Regions from separate parts of the Pelosinus sp. UFO1 genome, predicted to be linked through region 2. Evidence: riboswitches for the same ligand, from Rfam matches in the RefSeq annotation. Region 2 holds a riboswitch; each other region holds the start of a gene.
What was found. A riboswitch is a leader RNA that binds a small molecule or an ion and turns the genes downstream of it on or off. The one in region 2 is predicted to bind S-adenosylmethionine.

Region 1 (6,873 bases), 450 kb from region 2:
AAAAGAATACTGGAGAATCAGGACAAAATACGTTTACTGCTCAATGTTACTTTTATTTTATAGAAAAAGACATTGTACTTGATATTCCTATTATATTACTGATTAAAACAAACGATAAAATAGAACATTCTTTCTACTTTGATATTGCAAAGATAAAATAAAAGATTATTTAAAGAATGGTATACCTAGATAATGAGCGAAAAAGGGATTTAGGGAAAGTATGGAGAAGTATTTAAAGAGATTTGGATAATTGTAATATTATCGTTAATAATAAAAATGTGCAAAGAAAGGAGCCGCTTAGTGTGATAAAAAGTATGACTGGGTTTGGTCGTGGCGAATATATGGATAATGAATACAGACTAATTGTAGAAATTAAAGCTGTAAATCATCGTTATAATGAAATCGTTATTCGTATGCCTAAGAATTTAGGCCCACTTGAAGATAAAATTCGGCGCAGTGTATCCAGTGCACTAGTAAGAGGCCGTATTGATGTTTTTATAACAATAGACGAGTATGGAGAAAAGAAAAGAGCTGTTCGGATTGACAAAGAATTAGCAGTGGCTTATAATAAAGCTTTAGATGAATTATCAGAATTATTTGCTATGCCAGTAAAGGATAGAATTTATCAAATAGCAAAATATCCTGATGTTATTCGAGCTGAGGAAGTAACAGAAGATGCTTTATCTTTGTGGCCTAAATTGTCTCAAGCCGTTTCTATAGCGGTCAATAATCTCATGCAGATGCGTATAACAGAAGGGTTAAATATTCAGCAAGATTTGATAGCGCGCATCGCAGTGATTGAATCATATATTAATTCAGTAGAAGAGCGTGCTCCTCAAGTTTTAGTAGAGTACCGGGAAAAGATATTGGGACGTATGCGTGATTTATTGGGGATGATAGGAGAAGAACCTGACGTCGGCAGATTGGTACAGGAAGCAGCGATATTTGCTGATAAAACGAATATAACCGAGGAGTTAGTGCGTTTAAAAAGTCATTTGGCACAATTCCATACTGCATTACATATTGACGAGGCAGTAGGGAGAAAATTAGATTTCATCGTGCAGGAGATTAATCGTGAAACGAATACAATTGCTTCTAAAGCGAATGATTTTACAGTAGCCAACATAGTCGTAGAAATTAAAAGTGAAATTGAAAAAGTCAGAGAACAGATTCAAAATGTAGAGTAGAATCAAATAGAGAACCATAGGTAGATGCTAACGATATAAAAAATAAGGGGGATTTTTTATGGAAATAAAACTTATCAATATTGGTTTTGGTAATATTGTATCTGCGAATAGAATCATTTCTATTGTTAGTCCTGAATCGGCGCCAATTAAAAGAATTATTCAAGAAGCTCGTGACAGAGGAATGTTAATTGATGCAACTTATGGAAGACGTACTAGAGCTGTAATTATTACTGACAGTGATCATGTAATTTTATCCGCAGTGCAGCCTGAAACCGTAGCTCATCGCCTTGCCAGCAAAGAAACTAGCGAGGACACTGCAGAATAGCAGATGATGAAAGGAGCAGCATGTATGACAAAAGAGGGAATTTTACTTGTTTTATCTGGTCCATCTGGAGCAGGTAAAGGGACAATTTGTCAAGAATTGCTGCGTAGATATCCTGAATTAAACTATTCCATATCTGCCACTACACGGGCAGCACGTGTAGGAGAAAAACATGGGGTTAATTACTGGTTTGTTTCTCGTGAAGAATTTGAGAATATGATAAAAAATGATGAGTTGTTGGAATGGGCTGAAGTTTATGGCAATTTTTATGGAACACCATGCCGTCAAGTAAAGGATTTATTACAAAATGGTAAGGATGTTGTCTTAGAAATAGATGCACAGGGAGCTACGCAGATAAAAAAAAGATTCCCCCAAGGAGTGTTTATCTATATTGCACCACCGTCCTTGGATGAGCTAGCGAATCGCATTCATAAAAGAGGTACTGACAGTTTGGATGTGATAAAGAAAAGGCTCAGTTGTGTTAATAATGAATTGACATACGTACATAATTATAACTACATAGTAGTAAATGATGAGGTGCAAGAAGCAACAAACAAGGTTTTATCAATTATTACTGCAGAAAAGTGCCAAGTGGTACGTAATGACAATATAGTGGAAGAAATATTAACTAATTTTAATAAATAAAACTTAGGGGGACTACTATGATTCATCCATCATTAGATGTTTTAGTGACTAAAGTTGATAGTAAATATACATTGGTTGTGCTTGCGGCTAAGCGTGCTCGAGAACTTATGGACGGTTCAGTACCCATGGTTGAGAGCAAGTCGAATAAGCAAGTTACCATTGCCTTAGAGGAAGTAGCGCAAGATAAAATATCCTATGAACGGACCAAAAGTGGTATAAAGTAGGAGGTCGTTATGTTAAAGGGAAAGAATATTGTTGTTGGCGTAGCTGGTGGTATTTCTGCTTATAAAGTAGTGGATGTCGTTAGCCGTCTAAAAAAACAGGGCGCCAACATATATGTTATTATGACTAAGGCAGCGACTAACTTTCTTACCCCGTTGACTTTCCGAGAAATAAGTGGACATCCGGTTGTAGTTGATATGTGGGCAGAAGCTACCAATTGGAATGTTGAACATATTGCATTAGCTAGTAGAGCAGATTTATTTTTATTGGCTCCTGCAACGGGAAATATTATTGGTAAAATAGCCAATGGTATAGCGGATGATATGTTATCTACTACTGTTATGGCGACAACGGCACCAATCTTAATGGTGCCAGCTATGAATACGAATATGTATTTAAATAGCATTGTTCAGCAAAATATTAGCAAGCTGACTCAATTAGATTATTACTTTATGGATCCAGATTGTGGTAAGCTAGCATGTGGTACAGAGGGTGTAGGACGTTTACCTGAACCAGAGGCTATTGTAGGAAAGGTAATTGAGATACTAAAAACCAATCATGATTTTACAGGGAAAAAGATATTAATTACTGCAGGTGGAACGCAGGAGGCAATTGATCCCGTAAGATATATCGGTAACCGCTCTAGTGGGAAAATGGGCTATGCATTGGCGGAGGTTGCTGCGCACAGGGGAGCAAAAGTCACTTTAATATCGGGACCCACTCATTTGGTTTCGCCACCTGGTGTTACAATAGAATTTGTACAATCAGCATCACAGATGCAGGATGCCGTAGTGGCTCATTTTGCGGAAAGTGATATTGTGATAAAGGCAGCGGCAGTAGCGGATTATCGTCCACAGAGTATGTCGGAGCATAAAATTAAAAAGACTGGTGAGACGCTACATCTGATACTAGAGAAAAATCCGGATATCTTACTACAGCTTGGGCGCCTAAAGAAACATCAGATATTGGTTGGTTTTGCTGCTGAAACTCAGGATTTACTAGTTCATGCACAAGATAAATTAACAAGAAAAAATTTAGATATGATTGTCGCTAATGATGTTACTATACCTGGCGCCGGATTTAATACGGACACGAATATAGCAAAATTGTTGTACCGTGATGGTCGTATAGAAGAATTGCCTCAAATGTCTAAAAAAAGGCTAGCAGAAGTTATTTTGGATAAAATTCACATAGAATGTCGAAAATAGGTTGATTTTTGTTCTATTTTACTTTAAAATTTGATTTGGCAGAATTATATATTGGCTCATCAAGAGATGGTGGAGGGAATGGCCCAATGAAACCGCGGCAACCATTTGGAATATCCAAAAACGGTGCCAATTCCTGCGGTAAAGATCGCAAGATGGGAGAGTGACAGTAACATCACCCTCCCTTAGGGGAGTTTTTTTATTAATTATTGGAGGTAAAAATTGTGGAAAAAAAACGCGTATTATTTACTTCAGAGTCTGTTACTGAAGGACATCCTGATAAAATGGCGGATCAGATTTCAGATGGTGTATTAGATGCCATAATGGCGAAAGACCCTATGGGACGGGTAGCATGTGAGACTTTGTTGACAACAGGTCAAGTACATGTAGTTGGCGAAATAACAACGAATTGTTATGTGGATATTCCTAAGATAGTACGTGATACAATTAAAGAAATTGGCTATACACGTGCAAAATATGGCTTTGATGGCGACACTTGTGGTGTATTGGTTTCCATAGGTGAGCAATCCGCTGATATTGCGATGGGTGTTGACAAGGCGCTAGAAGCAAAACAAGGACAAATGGATGATATTGAAGCAATCGGTGCTGGTGACCAAGGAATGATGTTTGGTTACGCAACCAATGAAACTCCAGAGTATATGCCATTGACAATATCTTTAGCACATAAGTTAGCGCGTCGTTTAACAGAAGTCCGTAAAAATGAAGAAGTTGATTATTTACGTCCTGATGGAAAAACACAAGTAACGGTAGAATATGAAGATGGAAAACCTCTTCGTGTCGATACGATCGTAATTTCAACCCAGCACGGTCCTGAAGTTGAATTAGCAACTATTGAAAAAGATTTGATTGAAAAAGTTATTGTACCAATTGTTCCAGCTCATCTATTAGATGCAAATACAAAATACTATATTAACCCAACAGGTCGTTTTGTAATAGGTGGACCTCAAGGCGATGCTGGTTTGACTGGCCGTAAAATCATTGTTGATACATATGGTGGAATGGCACGTCATGGTGGCGGTGCATTCTCTGGTAAGGATTGTACCAAAGTAGATCGCTCAGCTGCCTATGCGGCTCGTTACGTTGCCAAAAACGTAGTTGCTGCAGGATTAGCAGATAAATGTGAGATCCAGTTAGCTTATGCTATTGGTATGGCGCATCCAGTTTCGATTATGGTAGAGACTTTTGGGACGGCTAAAGTAGATGAAAAACTGATTGCCGAGCTGATTAAAAAACATTTTGATTTGCGCCCAGCTGGCATTATAAAAACCTTGGACTTGCGTCGTCCGATTTATCGCCAAACAGCAGCTTACGGACACTTTGGCCGTACTGATATTGATTTGCCTTGGGAACGCACCGATAAAGCAGAAATTTTACGTAAGGAAGCAAATCTTTAATTTTTAATAATTTCTTGCAGGGTTTTTATCTCATCATACGAATTTTATAGGTATAGCTAATGATAAAAGGGGGACTCAGTGAGATTCCCCCTTTTTAATTTTATTAAGTATCATGGAATGGTGGTAACAATGCAACGTATAGCACAAGTTTTAGTAAATCTTACAACTAAAAACATTAACAAAGCTTTTTCATATCATATTCCTGAACACTTAGATTGCGTTGCTGTAGGTTGGCGTGTATTAGTGCCTTTTGGCAATCGCAAATTAGAGGGTTTTATTATTGATATTACTCAGGGTGAAGATTCTGATATAATTAACCTAAAACCTATTTTAGATACATTGGATAATGACATATGGTTTGATGAGCATATGATGCATACTGCTAGGTGTATTAGTGAATATTATCTTTGTAATTTAGTTGATGCGATGCGTTTGTTTATTCCAGGGAAATCAGGCATAAAAAGTGTTACACTTTATTCAGTAGGCACTGATCAGGATATTCAGAAAACATTAACTGAGTTATTAGCTAAATCAGCAGAATATTACCAAGTATTATTATATATATATGAGCAGAGATCGGTACTTTCATCCAAATTAGAAAAACAGTTTGGTGCTGGTGTATTAAAAGTCATACAATATTTACTACGTAAGAAAGTAATAGTAGGAGAGTCAATCGGAAAAAAGACTGGTACACATCTTTATAAAAGTGTAATCTATTTAGATGTATCTATTGAATCCGCCAAAACGCTTATTAGCAGTTTAGTTAGAAAACCAGCACAATGCCGTTTGTTGAATTATTTAATAGAGTATGGGCAGCTTTCTTACGATGACCTGAAAAAAAGTAATACTAGTTATGATACTGTCAAAAAATTGGTACAAGAGGGCATTGTTAAAATTGAAAAAGTTCAGATAGTTCGTGATAGTTATGCTGATTTATCTGAAACAAAAAATACCGTTTCATTAACGACTGAACAACAGCAGGTATTGGGAAAAATTATACCAAAAATGCAAGCCAAGGAATTTGAGTCTTTTTTACTTCATGGTATTACTGGAAGTGGTAAAACCCAAGTCTACATTGAAGCAGTGGCAGTAGCTCGTCAAAATTACCGTCAGGCTATTGTTTTAGTCCCTGAAATTGCCCTTACAAGCCAAATTGTCTCACGATTTAAGGCTAGGTTTGGTGATGATGTGGTAGTCATGCATAGTAAACTATCTACTGGTGAACGTTATGATGCTTGGCAGCGTCTTCGTAGAAAAGAAGCAGGTATTGTTATTGGTGCTCGTTCAGCAATTTTTGCACCTTTGGTAGATGTCGGAATAATTATAATGGATGAAGAGCATGAATTTACTTACAAGCAAGAGGAAACACCGCGCTACCATACGAGACAGGTAGCTTTAATGAGAGCAAATTTGGCAGGTGCAGTGGTAATAATGGGAAGTGCTACGCCATCAGTTGAGACATATTATCAAGCTTTAGAGGGGCACCATACAATGCTCTCTATGTCAAAGCGGATTGCAAATGCGTTGTTGCCTGCTGTTACAATTGTTGATATGCGTGAAGAATTACGTAATAAAAGGCGTAGTGTCATCTCCTTGCCTTTGCAAGAATTGCTAACTGAGACAATAAACCGTGGTGAGCAGGCTATTATTTTATTGAATCGTCGTGGTTATGCTACCTTTGTAATGTGTCGAGAATGTGGGCATATTGTACGATGCAAGCATTGTGATATTTCTTTAGTGTACCATTCTATAGGTAAAAAACTGAAGTGTCATTACTGCCAATGTGTTGAAGAGGTGCCCGATGTTTGTCCAGAATGCAGTAGTCGTTATATTCGATTCTTTGGCACAGGCACGCAAAAATTGCAAGAAGAGTTAAT
Region 2 (6,873 bases):
TAGCCCCCAGGGTCGTTCCCACAATAAACCTAGCTAAAGGAAGTAAAACAACAATAAGAATAATGGTTGGAAATGAACGTACTATATTGATAATTGTCCCCAAAGCTTTATTGACTTGGGGGGCTTCCAACACATTGCCTTTTTCTGTAGCTACTAATATAATTCCAAGTGGCAATCCAATCGCGAAGGCAATGAGAGTAGAAAGGGTTACCATGTAAACTGTTTCACCAAGACCAGTGAATAGTAGTTCTAATACATCGTCGTTCAAATCCCACCACCTTCCTTATATACACGCTTTGCTTCGAACCCTTGCAAAATGCTAATAAATCGTTTCGCCGTATCACTCTCAGGGTTTAAAAAGAATTTTTCAACTGGGCCATTTTCAACAATTCTTCCTTGCTCGATAACAGCCATATTGTTGCAAATATGTTTCAGTACATCAAGTTCATGGGTAATTAGGACAATTGTTAAACCTAATTTCTTATTGATATCTTTTAGAAGTTCCAATATAGAATAGGTTGTTTGGGGATCAAGAGCAGATGTCGCTTCATCACTAAGTAGTACATCTGGTTTATTGGAAAGAGCCCTAGCAATACCAACTCTTTGTTTTTGTCCTCCACTTAACTGCAAGGGGTATGCTTTGGCTTTATCTGCCAAACCAACTAACTCAAGAATTTCTTCCACCCGATGCCTAATTTGCTTCTTAGGATATCCGGAAACCTTCAAAGGAAAGGCAACATTTTCAAAAACATTTTTTGCATCAAGTAAATTAAATTGCTGAAAAATCATACCTATTTTTCTTCTAGCCAACTTTAAATGCTGTTTGTTCATAGCTGTAATATCTTGCCCTGCTATGATAACCTTACCTGAATCAGGTTCCTCAAGGCGATTTAGACATCTAATTAAAGTTGATTTACCAGCTCCACTAAAACCGATAATGCCAAAAATATCGCCTTTTTCAACTTGCAAATTTATATTACGCAAGGCATTTATCCTAGCATGAGGCGTAATATAATCTTTATTTAAATCCTCAATTGTAATCATTCAATCCACCTTCCTTAACCTTTCTATTCGACAAATAGCCAATTATAAAAATAAAGAGACTATATTCCATTAAAATGGACTATAGCCTCTAGTTCTTCCACCAGTCGGCAAGGTTCTAATCTAGAATCTATTCGTTTTTTCTGAACATAATGGCCATTGATCACTCATTTTATGAATCTACCATCATCTTTTGTATGTGAAAGTTTATGTATGCTTTTTTCGAACCACCCAGTCTTTTCAGTTTCTCTGACATCAAATTTTTGTACATAAGGTTTTATATCTAATAAAGGAGTCCCATCGATAGTATCTACATCCTTGATATACAGTGTATTGCCTTCGACCTTAATCAGACGTACGACTGATATGCCAATTGAGTTAGGTCGACTTGGTGATCGGGTAGCAAAAATTCCGTGCAGTTCATTATCCAGAAAAGGTTTTACTAATAAAGAAGACTCCCTAATCAAATGAAAGTGATACAGCAATATAAGATGAGAAAACCCCTCAATATCTTTTAAGCCTGCAACGTATTCTGGATCTAATTCAATACTACCAACAGTCTCCTGGGCTGCAACAGCTTGAATTGGTGTCCCCTTTGCCTCTTTAAAGGGCGAGTGAATGATACCTATCGGCTTATAATCAATCATATATTTCCTTCCTTTGTCTTTACTAAGAAGCAAGAATCTGACACCTAATACTACTAAAAATTAATTCTTCTATCAGCTTATAAATTCAAGTTACATTTAAGGAAATTTGACCTACTCTTACTCATTTACATCTATTCGAACATCCTAATCCACCAGATGCCTGGCAACCTTTTATTGTCCCTAGTAGTGCATTATTCTTGATAAACTTTCCTCTTTTTGCATAAGCGCTAAGGGCTTTATCAATGGTACCAGATACACTTAAGGCTATTATCCCTTCACGTCGCAATTCTTTCTCTGCTCCCGGGCCAATTTTGTTAACTAATACGACTTCAACATCAGCAAGTAATTGAACTGTAGTAGCATGATCGCCTTCAGATTCTTCAAGCGTTTTTTTTCTACGTTCAATAAATTGGTAAGCTCCCTCTTCATCGCTTTCATAAATCCAGAATTCTTCCGCTCTACCAAAATGCTCATTAATGGCTATTCCATCAGTACTCGCAACAGCAACTTTAGACATACTATACACTTCCCTTTCTCTTATTATTATCTGTAGTAATACATCCTTAAAATAAAAAGGCAAAGATTGATTCCTTCACAAGGAACCTTTCTTTGCCTTCAGTCATTACTACTGATCAGCTTTACGGTATAATTTGTTTATATAATATACTTGTTTATAGCACTTTGTCAAGATGCGATTCGATCAGCTTGAGCGAGTTCGGGAAATAGTTTTATCCATAGAATAACAACCAATACTGTGCCAATACCACCAATCAGCAGTGCAGGCACTGTACCGAAAAAAGCTGCCGTTACACCAGACTCAAATTCTCCTAACTGATTAGAAGTTCCAATAAACATTGAGTTGACGGCACTCACTCTTCCCCGCATTTCATCTGGCGTCTGCAATTGCACTAAGGAGGAACGAATGACAACGCTGATGACATCTGCAGCACCAAGGACAACTAATGAGGCGAGAGATAAAGCAAAGGACGTTGATAAGGCAAATACAATGGTAGCCAGTCCAAAAACAAATACAGCGCTAAACATCGTTCGGCCGACTTTACGTTTAAGAGGATAATGGGCTAAAAAACCTGACATCAATAAGGCACCTACGGCTGGCGCTGAGCGTAAAATCCCCACTCCCTCTGGCCCAATAAAAAGCACATCTTTAGCATAAATTGGCAATAGAGCAGTTGCTCCCCCTAACAGTACAGCAAAAAGATCCAGGGATATGGCACCAAGTATTGTGGGTTTTCGACGAATAAAAGTGATCCCAGCAAATAATTCTCGTAGATTAACAGCATGAACTTTCCGTATTTCACGTTCAATTTTAATTCTAGAAATAAGAAAACTGGCACCTAGAAAAAGTACACTAATTGCACAATAAACATAGGCAGGACCTGCAGCATAAAGTAATCCCCCAATTGCCGGCCCTATGATATTGGCTGTCTGATTTGCCGAACTAACAGTCGCCAAAGCTTGCGGAAAAATCTTAGCCGATACCAATCCAGGCATAAAAGCTTGCATCGTCGGTCCCTCAAAAGCCCTGGCTGCGCCGATCAGAAATACAATGGTAATGATACTTTCTTTGCTAAGCCAACCAGTATAACTTCCGATTGCCAACAAACCTACACCCACGCCTTCCGTTATTTGACAAATACAAATAACTTTCTGACGATTAAAACGGTCCGCCACATGCCCAACAACAAGAGTTAGTAAAAACATTGGCAAAAACTGAGCAAGACCAACCAACCCTAAATAGAAGGGACTATCAGTCAACTCGTAGACTTGCCAACCCACGGCAACAGCCAGCATTTGATACGCCAGAGTTGTCAGAACCCTGGAAAACCAAAAATGTACATATGACTTGCAGTGAATGAGGGAAGAAACTTGCGCATTCTTATTATGTGCTTTCAACATATAACAGGAGTCTCCTTGTTTGTTATACAACCAATATCTCACCAATTAAATAAAAGAGATCAAACCACTTTCATTTCAGAAAGAGCTTGACCTTTTTTCATAGTCATTCATCCTTGAAATTGACAATCTTTAACTTTTATTATATTCAGCTTGGTCACTTTGTCAATATAGTATGACATTTTGTAAAACCTCTTATTAAATTTTACTTTGACTTACTTATTTACCTATGTTAATATTATTCATAAATTAATATTAAACTCTTATCTAGAGAGGTCGAGGGACTGGCCCTATGACACCCGGCAGCCGGCAGCAATGCAACGGTGCTAATTCCAGCAGGAGCAATCCTGAAAGATGAGAGGAATGTGCGGTTTAAAGAGCCCCTTTCCTCGGAAAGGGGCTCTTTTTGTTACCCCACTTGATTAGAAGAGCATAACAGCCTTCTATTGAGTTTTTATAATATCAAAAAAATGGAGGAATGCACTATGCCTATAAAAATCCCTAACAATTTACCTGCTACCAACATTCTGGAAAGTGAAAACATTTTCGTAATTCATGAGAACCGAGCCTATACCCAAGATATACGTCCTCTTAAAATATTAATTTTAAATCTCATGCCTATCAAGATTACTACTGAGACTCAATTACTCCGCCTGCTAGGTAATTCTCCTCTGCAAGTGGAAGTTGACTTCATGTATACTGCTACTTATTGTCCTACCAATACATCACAAGAACATCTGATCAAATTTTATGAAACATTCGAGGATATAAAATCTCGCAACTATGATGGCATGATCATTACTGGTGCACCTGTCGAACAAATTCCCTTTGAAGAGGTAGCCTACTGGGATGAACTTTGTGAAATTATGGAATGGAGTAAAACTCATGTATATTCCACTCTCCATATTTGCTGGGCATCCCAAGCCGGACTATACTACCACTATGGTATTCCAAAATATGATCTTCCACAAAAAATATTTGGAGTTTTCCCCCACAAAAAGAATGATACGGAACAAGTCAAACTATTCCGTGGTTTTGATGATATCTTTCATGTTCCCCATTCCAGACATACTGAATTTAAACGGGAAGACATCCTCAAGAATCCTAAGCTACGCATTTTGTCAGAGTCTGATATTTCTGGTGTTTATGCTGCCGCTGATCTAACAGGTAGACAATTCTTTATTGCAGGCCATTCAGAATATGATCCTCTTTCTCTCAAGGCCGAATACGATCGAGATTTTGCTCAAGGGTTATCAGTTCAAATCCCACAAAATTACTATCCTAACGATGACCCCACGCAAACACCAGTAGTCCTCTGGCGAAGTGCTGCCAACCTGCTCTTTTCCAACTGGCTCAACTACTATGTCTATCAGGAAACGCCTTTCGATCTTTCTTTATTATAATGGTTCTTTACTATCCCTTATCCTCTTTTTTCTTTAAGGCCCCCTCTAATGGATAACTCCCATAATTACGAATATGTACCCAATCCCTGTATGCCTCTGCCTGCGGATTACGGGCTAAAATATCCTGCTCCTCAAAGTATTTTACAAAGCTATTACTCTGAAAAAGCTGCCTATCTTCCCCAACTGGGCACACTTTTAGACAAGAGCCACAGGGATCACTAAAAGCTTTTTGCAATCTTTTTTCGTTATTTATGCAGGCTGCTTGGTCTACTTGCGCATATTTTAACTTTTCATCACCGATAAGGGCTTGAGCAGGACAGATTTTTTGACAATACAAACATTTATTGCATAAATCTCCTTCAACTAAAGGATCTCCTGCCAATTCCAAAGCAGTGAAGATTGATATCAACTGAACCCTCGGACCATACTCCCGTGTTAACAAGGTATGATTCCAGCCTAATGAACCAAGTCCAGCATAATACCCAGCCCAAATATGAGAAAATGCTGCTATCGGTTTTTCTTCTAATTCATCTTCAACCTCGCTATCTGGAATGACAGCTAAATGACCTTTGCGGTTTAAAAATACCGCCAATCGATAAGCTACTTTTTCTAATAACTCATTTGTTACCTTTGCTTGTTCCCTCCCCAGTACGGTGGGTGATGCTTCTATAATAGGCAGCCATAAAGGAACTCCTAGGACGATCACCGTTTTAGCCTGGGGCCAAATTTTGTGGGGATGAAATGCCACTGGTACATCCCCAGACTCTATCCATCTATCAATGGACGCAAAACCAACAAACTCGGCTCCTAGATCTCGGGCTTCCTGGATAATCTCTGCCTTAGTTAACTCAACTTGTGCCAGTCTACTCACTCCTTTTTGCTAAGTTTGCATCCTCTCTGAACTTTAGGCATACTTTCTAGCATAACAAACTCTTATACATAACTTCTCTTTATCTTCATACGTCGCCTTTTAATTCAAAGGCTGTCAACACTGATACGAAATTAAGCTGGGGATTGTACTTTGCGGCCCGAAAAATGTTGTTTTTACTTACTTGACTCTGGCCCGCATAATGTCCAGCCCATACATGAGAAAATACTGCGATTGTTTTGTGTTCGGGTATGCCTTCCCCCTCACTGTCCCATGGAATATTGACAGCCGGATAGCCGTTACGGTTCAGAAATACTGCCAATCGATAAGCTACTTCATCTAGTAGATTATTTATAACGCTAGATTGTTCCCTCACTATTGTGGGTGATGTTTCCCCACTAGGCTGCCATGAGGGAACTCCTAAGACAATTACAGTTTTAGTCTGAGGCCAAATTCTGTGGGGATGAAGCGCTATAGGTACATCCTCAGACTTTTCCCACCTGTCAATGGTCGCAAAACCTACAAATTCCGCTCCAAGATTCCGAGCTTGCTCCATTATCTCAGCCGTAGTTAACTCTATTTGTGCCAAAATAGCTACTCCTCTCTTTCTATTATGTTTGCCCCAACCCCAGAACCCCATAAAGTGATATCCTTTGCTTCATCAAAATATTTTTTTATGGCTGTGCTGTTATAAAGGTTCCGATCTTCCCCCACTGGGCAAACTTTAATGCAACAACCACAATGATTAAATGGTCCGTTGAATCGTTTTCTCCTACTCATACAAGCAAACTTGTCCATGTTCGAATATGTATCACTATTGTTGCCCGAAAATGACTGCGTTGGGCAGGCCTTCTCACACAACTTACATTTATTACACAGTTTTTCTTCCACCATAGGATCGCCATCTAATTCTAATGCTGTTAGAACTGATACCAAGCGATGCCGTGGACCAAACTCCCGAGTTACTAAGGTATGATTCCAGCCTATTGTGCCGAGGCCC
Region 3 (6,873 bases), 1.5 Mb from region 2:
TGTAGTAAGCGTCACTCAAAGAACTAATTGTTACTTGTTTTGCAACGGAACTATCATGAATAAATTGTTGATTACCCATATAGAAACCAACATGAGATGCGCCAGGTTTATACGTGGTGAAAAAAACTAAATCGCCAACTTGTAGATTTGCTTTGTCTACAGGAGTACCTATTTCATATTGCTCAGCTGCAGTCCGAGGAAGAGTAATACCATTTTCTTTCATAACAAGTTGGGTAAAACTTGAACAGTCAAGGCCGGTAACAGGTGATTCTCCTCCAAAGACATAAGGGACGCCCAAATAGGTTTTGGCAGTTGCGATGATAGCATTACCTTTTTCTGTATTAGTAAGTGACTTACCATCATTAGATGGTGCTAAAGGCGTGATATTAACGGCTGGATTTTGGAGTGGATTGCTTTTCCCTAATAAATTTCCTAATAACATACCAATCAATACATTTAAGAAATTAAAGGAAGATGATTTATTATTGTCTGAGGACATAGTTTGGGATAATGTATCCAAAGGCGAAGCCGCCATTGCCGCAGGTATTGGCATAATTAAAGTGAAAGAGAAAGTAAGAAGGGTAAGAAGTATAATTGGCTTACGATATTTATTCATATAATAACCTCCTATTTGTAGAGTGATGACTAGAATTACTAACAGAATAATAATACTGAAAAATTTATATTATGTAAACAGGTAATATCTACAATTATCCTAGATAAATTGCTAGACTTTTATACTTAGAATGAAATACAATAGATTATAGATAGGAAGGTACGTGTATCATTGCTATTGCACCAAGGAGGGATCTGTGCTTGCGAAAGTTTATTCTTGTGTATAACCCAGTATCAGGAGATGCAAGTTTTAAATTTAAATTGGATCATGTGATTGAATGTTTTCAAAAAAAGGGATGTATCATCATTCCACTGCGAGTTAGTAATGAACAAGAGACTAAGAGTTTCGTTATGTTATCTCGGGAAATAGCTGTAGATGGCATTATTGTATCGGGTGGTGATGGAACTATCCATGAAGTGATAAATAGCATGCTTGAAGGAGAAATTGATTTGCCATTAGGCATTATTCCTAGTGGTACATCAAATGATTTTGCGGCTTATCTACAACTAGACAAAAATATTGAAGCTTGTGTAGAAGTGATTACAGCAGGAAAAAGCAAAACCTTTGATGTAGGAAAGGTAAATAATAAATACTTTTTTAATGTTGCTAGTGCTGGACTGCTGACATCAGTAGCCCATAGTGCCGATAGCATGCTAAAAAATACACTGGGAAAAATAGCCTATTATTTAAAAGGCCTTGGAGAGCTGCCTAATTTTCGAGCTTTAAAAATGCGATTTATTGCTGATGGCCAAGTCATAGAGGATGACATATTTTTGTTTCTTGTTATGAATAGCGGCAATGTAGGGGGATTCCCTAATCTAGTACCAGACGCTAAGATTGATGATGGTAAACTTGATTTATTCATTGTGAAAAAATGTAATCTACCAGAATTAATGGGCTTATTTATCAGCTTTTTAAAAGGCATACACTGTAATAGTAAATATGTTACTTGTATACAAGCAGAACATATTTACATCGAATGTACAGAAGAGGTAGATAGTGATTTGGACGGAGAGTTAGGTCCTAAACTTCCCCTTGATATTCGGGTTGTTCCAGGAAAAATCAAAGTTTTTAGTATGTAAGTGTAGTTTTCTACTTATTAAATGATCCTGGCTACGATACCACCTTTAAAAAAATTAGATAAGTATTGACAGTAATCATTTATATATGGTATTATCAAAAAAATAAATAAGCTCTTATCGAGAGTGGTCGAGGGACTGGCCCTATGACACCCAGCAACCGGCAGTAATGCAGTGGTGCTAATTCCAGCAGGATAATTATCCTGAAAGATAAGAGGAAGACGTTTTTCATTGCATAAACCTCTTTCCTCGGAAAGAGGTTTATTTTATTTAAAAACATAAAATAGGAGGATATTATGAAATTAGACTCTAAGATTGTACACATTGGTGTCTGTACGGATACAAAAACAGGAGCGCTAAGCACACCTATCTATCAATCCGCTACCTTTCGACACCCGGCTCTTGGTGAGAGTACTGGTTTTGATTATACCCGTAGCCAAAATCCTACAAGAAAAGTATTAGAAGAGGGAATTGCTACATTAGAAGGTGGTGCAGTAGGATTAGCCTTTTCTTCAGGCATGGCTGCGATTACGGCGATACTAATGATTTATAAGTCAGGAGATCATTTAGTTGTAGTAGAAGATTGTTATGGCGGTACTTATAGAGTAATCGATAAGATATTCAGTAATTTTGGGTTAACGGTAAGTTTTGTAGACGGCAGTAGTAAAGAAGAGGTAGCGCAGGCGATTACACCTCTAACGAAGGCTATTTTGGTAGAAACACCTACCAACCCATTAATGAAGATTGTTGATATACGTGCTATTGTTGCGCTAGCTCAAGAAAAGAACATTCATACAATCGTTGACAATACCTTCTTGACGCCTTATTTTCAACGTCCACTAGAATTAGGAGCCGATGTAGTGATTCACAGTGGTAGTAAATATTTATCAGGTCATAATGATTTAGTCTGTGGATTGGTTGTTGTCCGGGAGGCTGAGTTAGGCGCCCGTATACGTTACGTACAAAATTCAACAGGCGGAGTTCTTGGACCGAGTGATAGTTGGCTATTAATCCGTAGTATAAAAACATTAGCATTGCGTATGGAAAAGCATAATGAAAATTCCCAAATTATTGCCGAATGGCTAAAAAAGCATCCCAAAGTGGTAAAGGTATATTATCCAGGTTTAATGGAGCATCCAGGGAAGGAAATACATGATAGCCAGTCCTCGGGTTATGGAGGCATGCTGTCCTTTGTTGTTGATAATTCCCAATTGGCAGCGCAAGTATTGCGAAAGGTTAAATTAATTCGATTTGCTGAGAGTCTAGGCGGGGTAGAATCCCTTATTACATTACCTGCGGTGCAGACTCATGCGGATGTGCCTATTGATGTTCGTGAGCGACTAGGAATATCAGACTGTTTACTACGTTTATCGGTAGGTATTGAAGATGCTCAAGATATTATCACTGATTTAGAACAGGCACTTTCGGAATAAAGGAGAAGTCAAGATGAAGGAAAAAAGTTCATTTTCTGCAAAAGCACTTGCAGTCATTGATGAGAGTATCCAAAACATAAATTTTGGTGAAATCGTTTTAGTAGTGCAAGATGGACACATTATTCAGATAGAACGTACTGAAAAAATTATTATTTCAAATCAGAAAAAATCCCAAACTGGAAATGAGAAAAAAAGTATAGAGGAAACCAGCGTTCTTCGCAATAAGATATTAGGAGAACTATCTTCTTTAAAATATGGGCAGTTGGTTATAAAAATAAAGGATGGTAAAGCAGTTCAGGTTGAGAAAACAGAAAAGCGTCGTTTCCCTGAAGTGGAAGGCGTTTATGGCGATGGTATTTAAAAAAAGATTGACAAAGTTTGTTATTTGTGTTAATTTGTATTTAATGAAATATTGAGCGAGCTGATCAGAAAACTGAAGGCTAAGGAGTTCCTGTTAGGGGACTTCCTTAGCCTTTTCTTTTTGGTTTGCGAGTTAATCAAATTTTTGGAGGTAATTTACTATGGCTAAGATTGCAAAACAGTTGACGGATCTCATCGGTAATACACCGCTGTTAGAACTTACTAACTATAACAAGGAAAAGGCAATAGGGGCAAAAGTAATTGCTAAATTAGAATATTTTAATCCATTGAGCAGTGTAAAAGATCGTATTGGTTATGCTATGATCGCGGAGGCTGAAAAACAAGGACTCATTAATAAAGATACTACGATTATTGAACCTACCAGTGGTAATACAGGTATCGCTTTAGCCTTTGTCGCGGCCGCAAAAGGCTACAAATTGGTTTTATGCATGCCTGATACTATGAGTATAGAAAGACGTAATCTATTGAAGGCCTTGGGCGCTGAATTAGTATTAACACCAGGTGTAGAGGGTATGAAAGGGGCTATTGGCAAGGCTGAACAATTGGTTGCCGAAAATAGTAATTCAATTATCTTACAACAGTTTAATAATCCTGCTAATCCCGAAATACACAGGCAAACAACGGCTGAAGAAATCTGGAGAGATACAGACGGACAAGTGGATATCTTCGTTGCTGGTGTAGGTACTGGCGGTACCATTACAGGAGTAGCGGAAGTATTAAAAAAACGAAATCCTAATATTAAGATTGTTGCGGTAGAACCATTTGATTCACCTGTGTTATCCGGTGGAAAACCTGGCCCTCATAAGATTCAGGGAATAGGAGCCGGATTTATACCTTCAGTAATTAACTTAGACGTTGTAGATGAAATTTTTGGCGTGCACAATGAAGATGCATTCACAGCAGCTCGAGAATTAGCTAAATCAGAAGGATTGCTCGTAGGTATTTCAAGCGGTGCTGCTACCTTTGCTGCGATTCAGCTTGCAAACCGACCTGAAAATAAAGGGAAAAATATTGTCGTATTGTTACCTGATTCAGGAGAACGTTATTTGTCCACGGCTCTCTTTCAGCAAGATCTATAAGAAGAGGTCAGACTTTAGGTGCTATTAGTATAAATAAGAGATAGGTAAGAGTGTCACACTGAGCGCTGTGACACTCTTTTATTTTTTAGCAAAAATAAAGATAAGAATGCAACATAGAAGATTTTGTTTTATAATAGAAAAAAGGCTCATTAACATCAGGGGGGATACAATGCCGAAAATTACTAGTCAGGCTAAAAGGCTGCGAATTTATATTGGTGAAACAGATCGGTATAAGGGAAAGCCCCTATACCAAGCGCTGGTGGAAAAAGCAAAAGAATTAGATATGGCAGGGGCTACTGTAGTTCGTGGCTTAATGGGTTATGGTGCGAACAGTCGTATACATACAGCAAAAATTCTAGATCTGTCTAGTGATTTACCTATAGTGGTAGAAATAATAGACAGCGAAGAATATATGGATAAGTTATTGCCATTACTTGATGAAATGGTACAGGAGGGCTTAGTCATTATTGATGAAATTCAAGTGATTAAATATGGGAATAAGCCGCCTAAACACTAATGGCTACAATAGGTGAGGTGATTTAATTGTTAAATGTGTTGGCGGTAGCGGTTGGGGGAAGTATTGGCGCAACTACTCGTTATTTGGTATCTATCTGGGCAGCTGGACGTTTTGGTGCAGGATTTCCTTACGGCACATTGATAGTAAATGTTGTTGGTTGTTTTATCATAGGCGCTTTTATGACAGCAACAACAGAAAAGTTTATTATAAGTCCTTATTGGCGATTGATTGTTACAGTTGGGTTTGTTGGCGGGTTAACGACCTTCTCTTCCTTTAGTTATGAAACCTTTAAATTAATGGAGGACGGCAGTTTGGCGTTGGCAATGTATAATATACTATCAAATTGTGTTCTAGGATTTTTTGCTACCTGGCTAGGGATTGGCACTGCGAGACTTTTTTAAATAAAAAAATTAGCACTCATTGTCAGGTTTGATTTGGAATGGTATAATTAAATTACTTAAATAAAGCTCTGCTTTTATATAGCAGAGCTTTATTTAAGTAATTTAATGACTGTGTAGTCCATAATGCGCAGGAAAAATGTTATAATAATTAAAAAATTTACATAGATGGTAGAAATTGCTCAAAAATAGTCTATAAAAATGATTTGGAGGCAGAAATGAAGCATTTCCGTGATACAATTGGTTCTCATGATTCGCAAAATAAACGTCAGCATATATTGCAGGCAGCTTATGTAGTTTTTTCTCGTAAAGGGTATCATCGTGCTACTGTTGATGAAATTATTGCTTTAGCTGACACGGGGAAGGGGACTGTATATAACTACTTTGTCAATAAAGAGCAGCTTTTTTATACCTTGATTAAAGAGTGCAGCGCTCCATTTCAGACTATTTTAGAAGATATCGTAAATTCTTCGGAACCTCCTTTTCAAAAGATTGAAACCATGATTAAGGCATTTTTGGAGTTCTACGTAGAAAATGCTGACTTATGGCGAGTGATGATGCATGAAGTACGGGGATTTGGAGTTACTGGATCGTCAAATTTTAGTCAAGAACAACTTGATAAATACCAAACCTGTTTTTGTGAAACCATTGGAATGATTGAAAAAGTACTAGTAGAAGCAAAGGAAAAGGGCATGATTCGCGTCAGTTGTGACGCGACAAGGGCCGCTCATGGTTTATTTAGCGTTATTGTTACCTTTGTATTTCGTTGTTTCGTTACAGAAGATATTAGCGAAGCAGCTCATACAATTACCGATCTTTTTCTTTATGGCGCAGCCTCTCAATAAAAAAATCGAACGTGACTATATGGTTATGTTTTATATACGGAAGAATAACTAGTAACGTAAGGAATATATTATCTAGATTTGAGTTTTTTCAGTTATGCTTGAATCTATAAAAATAAGGCTTGATCTCATTGAGATCAAGCCTTTTACTTTAAATAATATTATAGTGTTGCGGTGCCTTAGCCTTGGTGATTTGCTTCTTTATGAAAAACACAACTGCTAATAAGGGGAAGATTGTCCACAGCAGTAGGTTTCCGCTTTTAATTAAGAGGTACAATAAGCTAACAGCTATTAAGGGAACGGCTATCCAGATACAGAAGATGGAAAAGACGTCACTAAGAGTTTCTCTAACCATTGCGAAAACCTCCTGCCGTAGCATTGGGCTCTTCCTGTACAATTAAAGTAATTGTACTATTAAGTGGCATTAGACATTTAAGGAGAGATTAAAAAGTATAACACTTCTTAGCCTCGTTTATATGAAATTGTGGACTCCATTAGAATGTTCAACGGAATCATCTCCTATATTGT

Region 1: another riboswitch for S-adenosylmethionine. It lies ahead of metK (methionine adenosyltransferase); the one in region 2 lies ahead of metA (homoserine O-succinyltransferase).
Region 3: another riboswitch for S-adenosylmethionine. It lies ahead of UFO1_RS06795 (PLP-dependent aspartate aminotransferase family protein); the one in region 2 lies ahead of metA (homoserine O-succinyltransferase).

Annotation. Positions count from the first base shown of each region.
Region 1 is NZ_CP008852.1:2,545,836-2,552,708, reverse strand. Features, by position in the region: gene UFO1_RS12005 (hypothetical protein) at 1-161, shown strand, start outside; gene UFO1_RS12000 (YicC/YloC family endoribonuclease) at 303-1,187, shown strand; gene remA (extracellular matrix/biofilm regulator RemA) at 1,246-1,512, shown strand; gene gmk (guanylate kinase) at 1,537-2,154, shown strand; gene rpoZ (DNA-directed RNA polymerase subunit omega) at 2,172-2,378, shown strand; gene coaBC (bifunctional phosphopantothenoylcysteine decarboxylase/phosphopantothenate--cysteine ligase CoaBC) at 2,388-3,584, shown strand; SAM riboswitch class I at 3,638-3,743, shown strand; gene metK (methionine adenosyltransferase) at 3,806-4,996, shown strand; gene priA (primosomal protein N') at 5,126-6,873, shown strand, end outside.
Region 2 is NZ_CP008852.1:2,999,043-3,005,915, forward strand. Features, by position in the region: gene UFO1_RS14240 (methionine ABC transporter permease) at 1-268, opposite strand, end outside; gene UFO1_RS14245 (methionine ABC transporter ATP-binding protein) at 265-1,044, opposite strand; gene tsaA (tRNA (N6-threonylcarbamoyladenosine(37)-N6)-methyltransferase TrmO) at 1,209-1,688, opposite strand; gene UFO1_RS14255 (NifB/NifX family molybdenum-iron cluster-binding protein) at 1,810-2,205, opposite strand; gene UFO1_RS14260 (MFS transporter) at 2,373-3,605, opposite strand; SAM riboswitch class I at 3,863-3,963, shown strand; gene metA (homoserine O-succinyltransferase) at 4,088-5,005, shown strand; gene UFO1_RS14270 (4Fe-4S dicluster domain-containing protein) at 5,016-5,876, opposite strand; gene UFO1_RS14275 (hypothetical protein) at 5,962-6,462, opposite strand; gene UFO1_RS14280 (4Fe-4S binding protein) at 6,468-6,873, opposite strand, start outside.
Region 3 is NZ_CP008852.1:1,512,772-1,519,644, forward strand. Features, by position in the region: gene UFO1_RS06785 (C40 family peptidase) at 1-616, opposite strand, end outside; gene UFO1_RS06790 (diacylglycerol kinase family protein) at 817-1,698, shown strand; SAM riboswitch class I at 1,810-1,912, shown strand; gene UFO1_RS06795 (PLP-dependent aspartate aminotransferase family protein) at 1,992-3,128, shown strand; gene UFO1_RS06800 (YezD family protein) at 3,142-3,489, shown strand; gene cysK (cysteine synthase A) at 3,650-4,588, shown strand; gene UFO1_RS06810 (DUF190 domain-containing protein) at 4,758-5,105, shown strand; gene crcB (fluoride efflux transporter CrcB) at 5,132-5,506, shown strand; gene UFO1_RS06820 (TetR/AcrR family transcriptional regulator) at 5,722-6,348, shown strand; gene UFO1_RS06825 (hypothetical protein) at 6,497-6,700, opposite strand.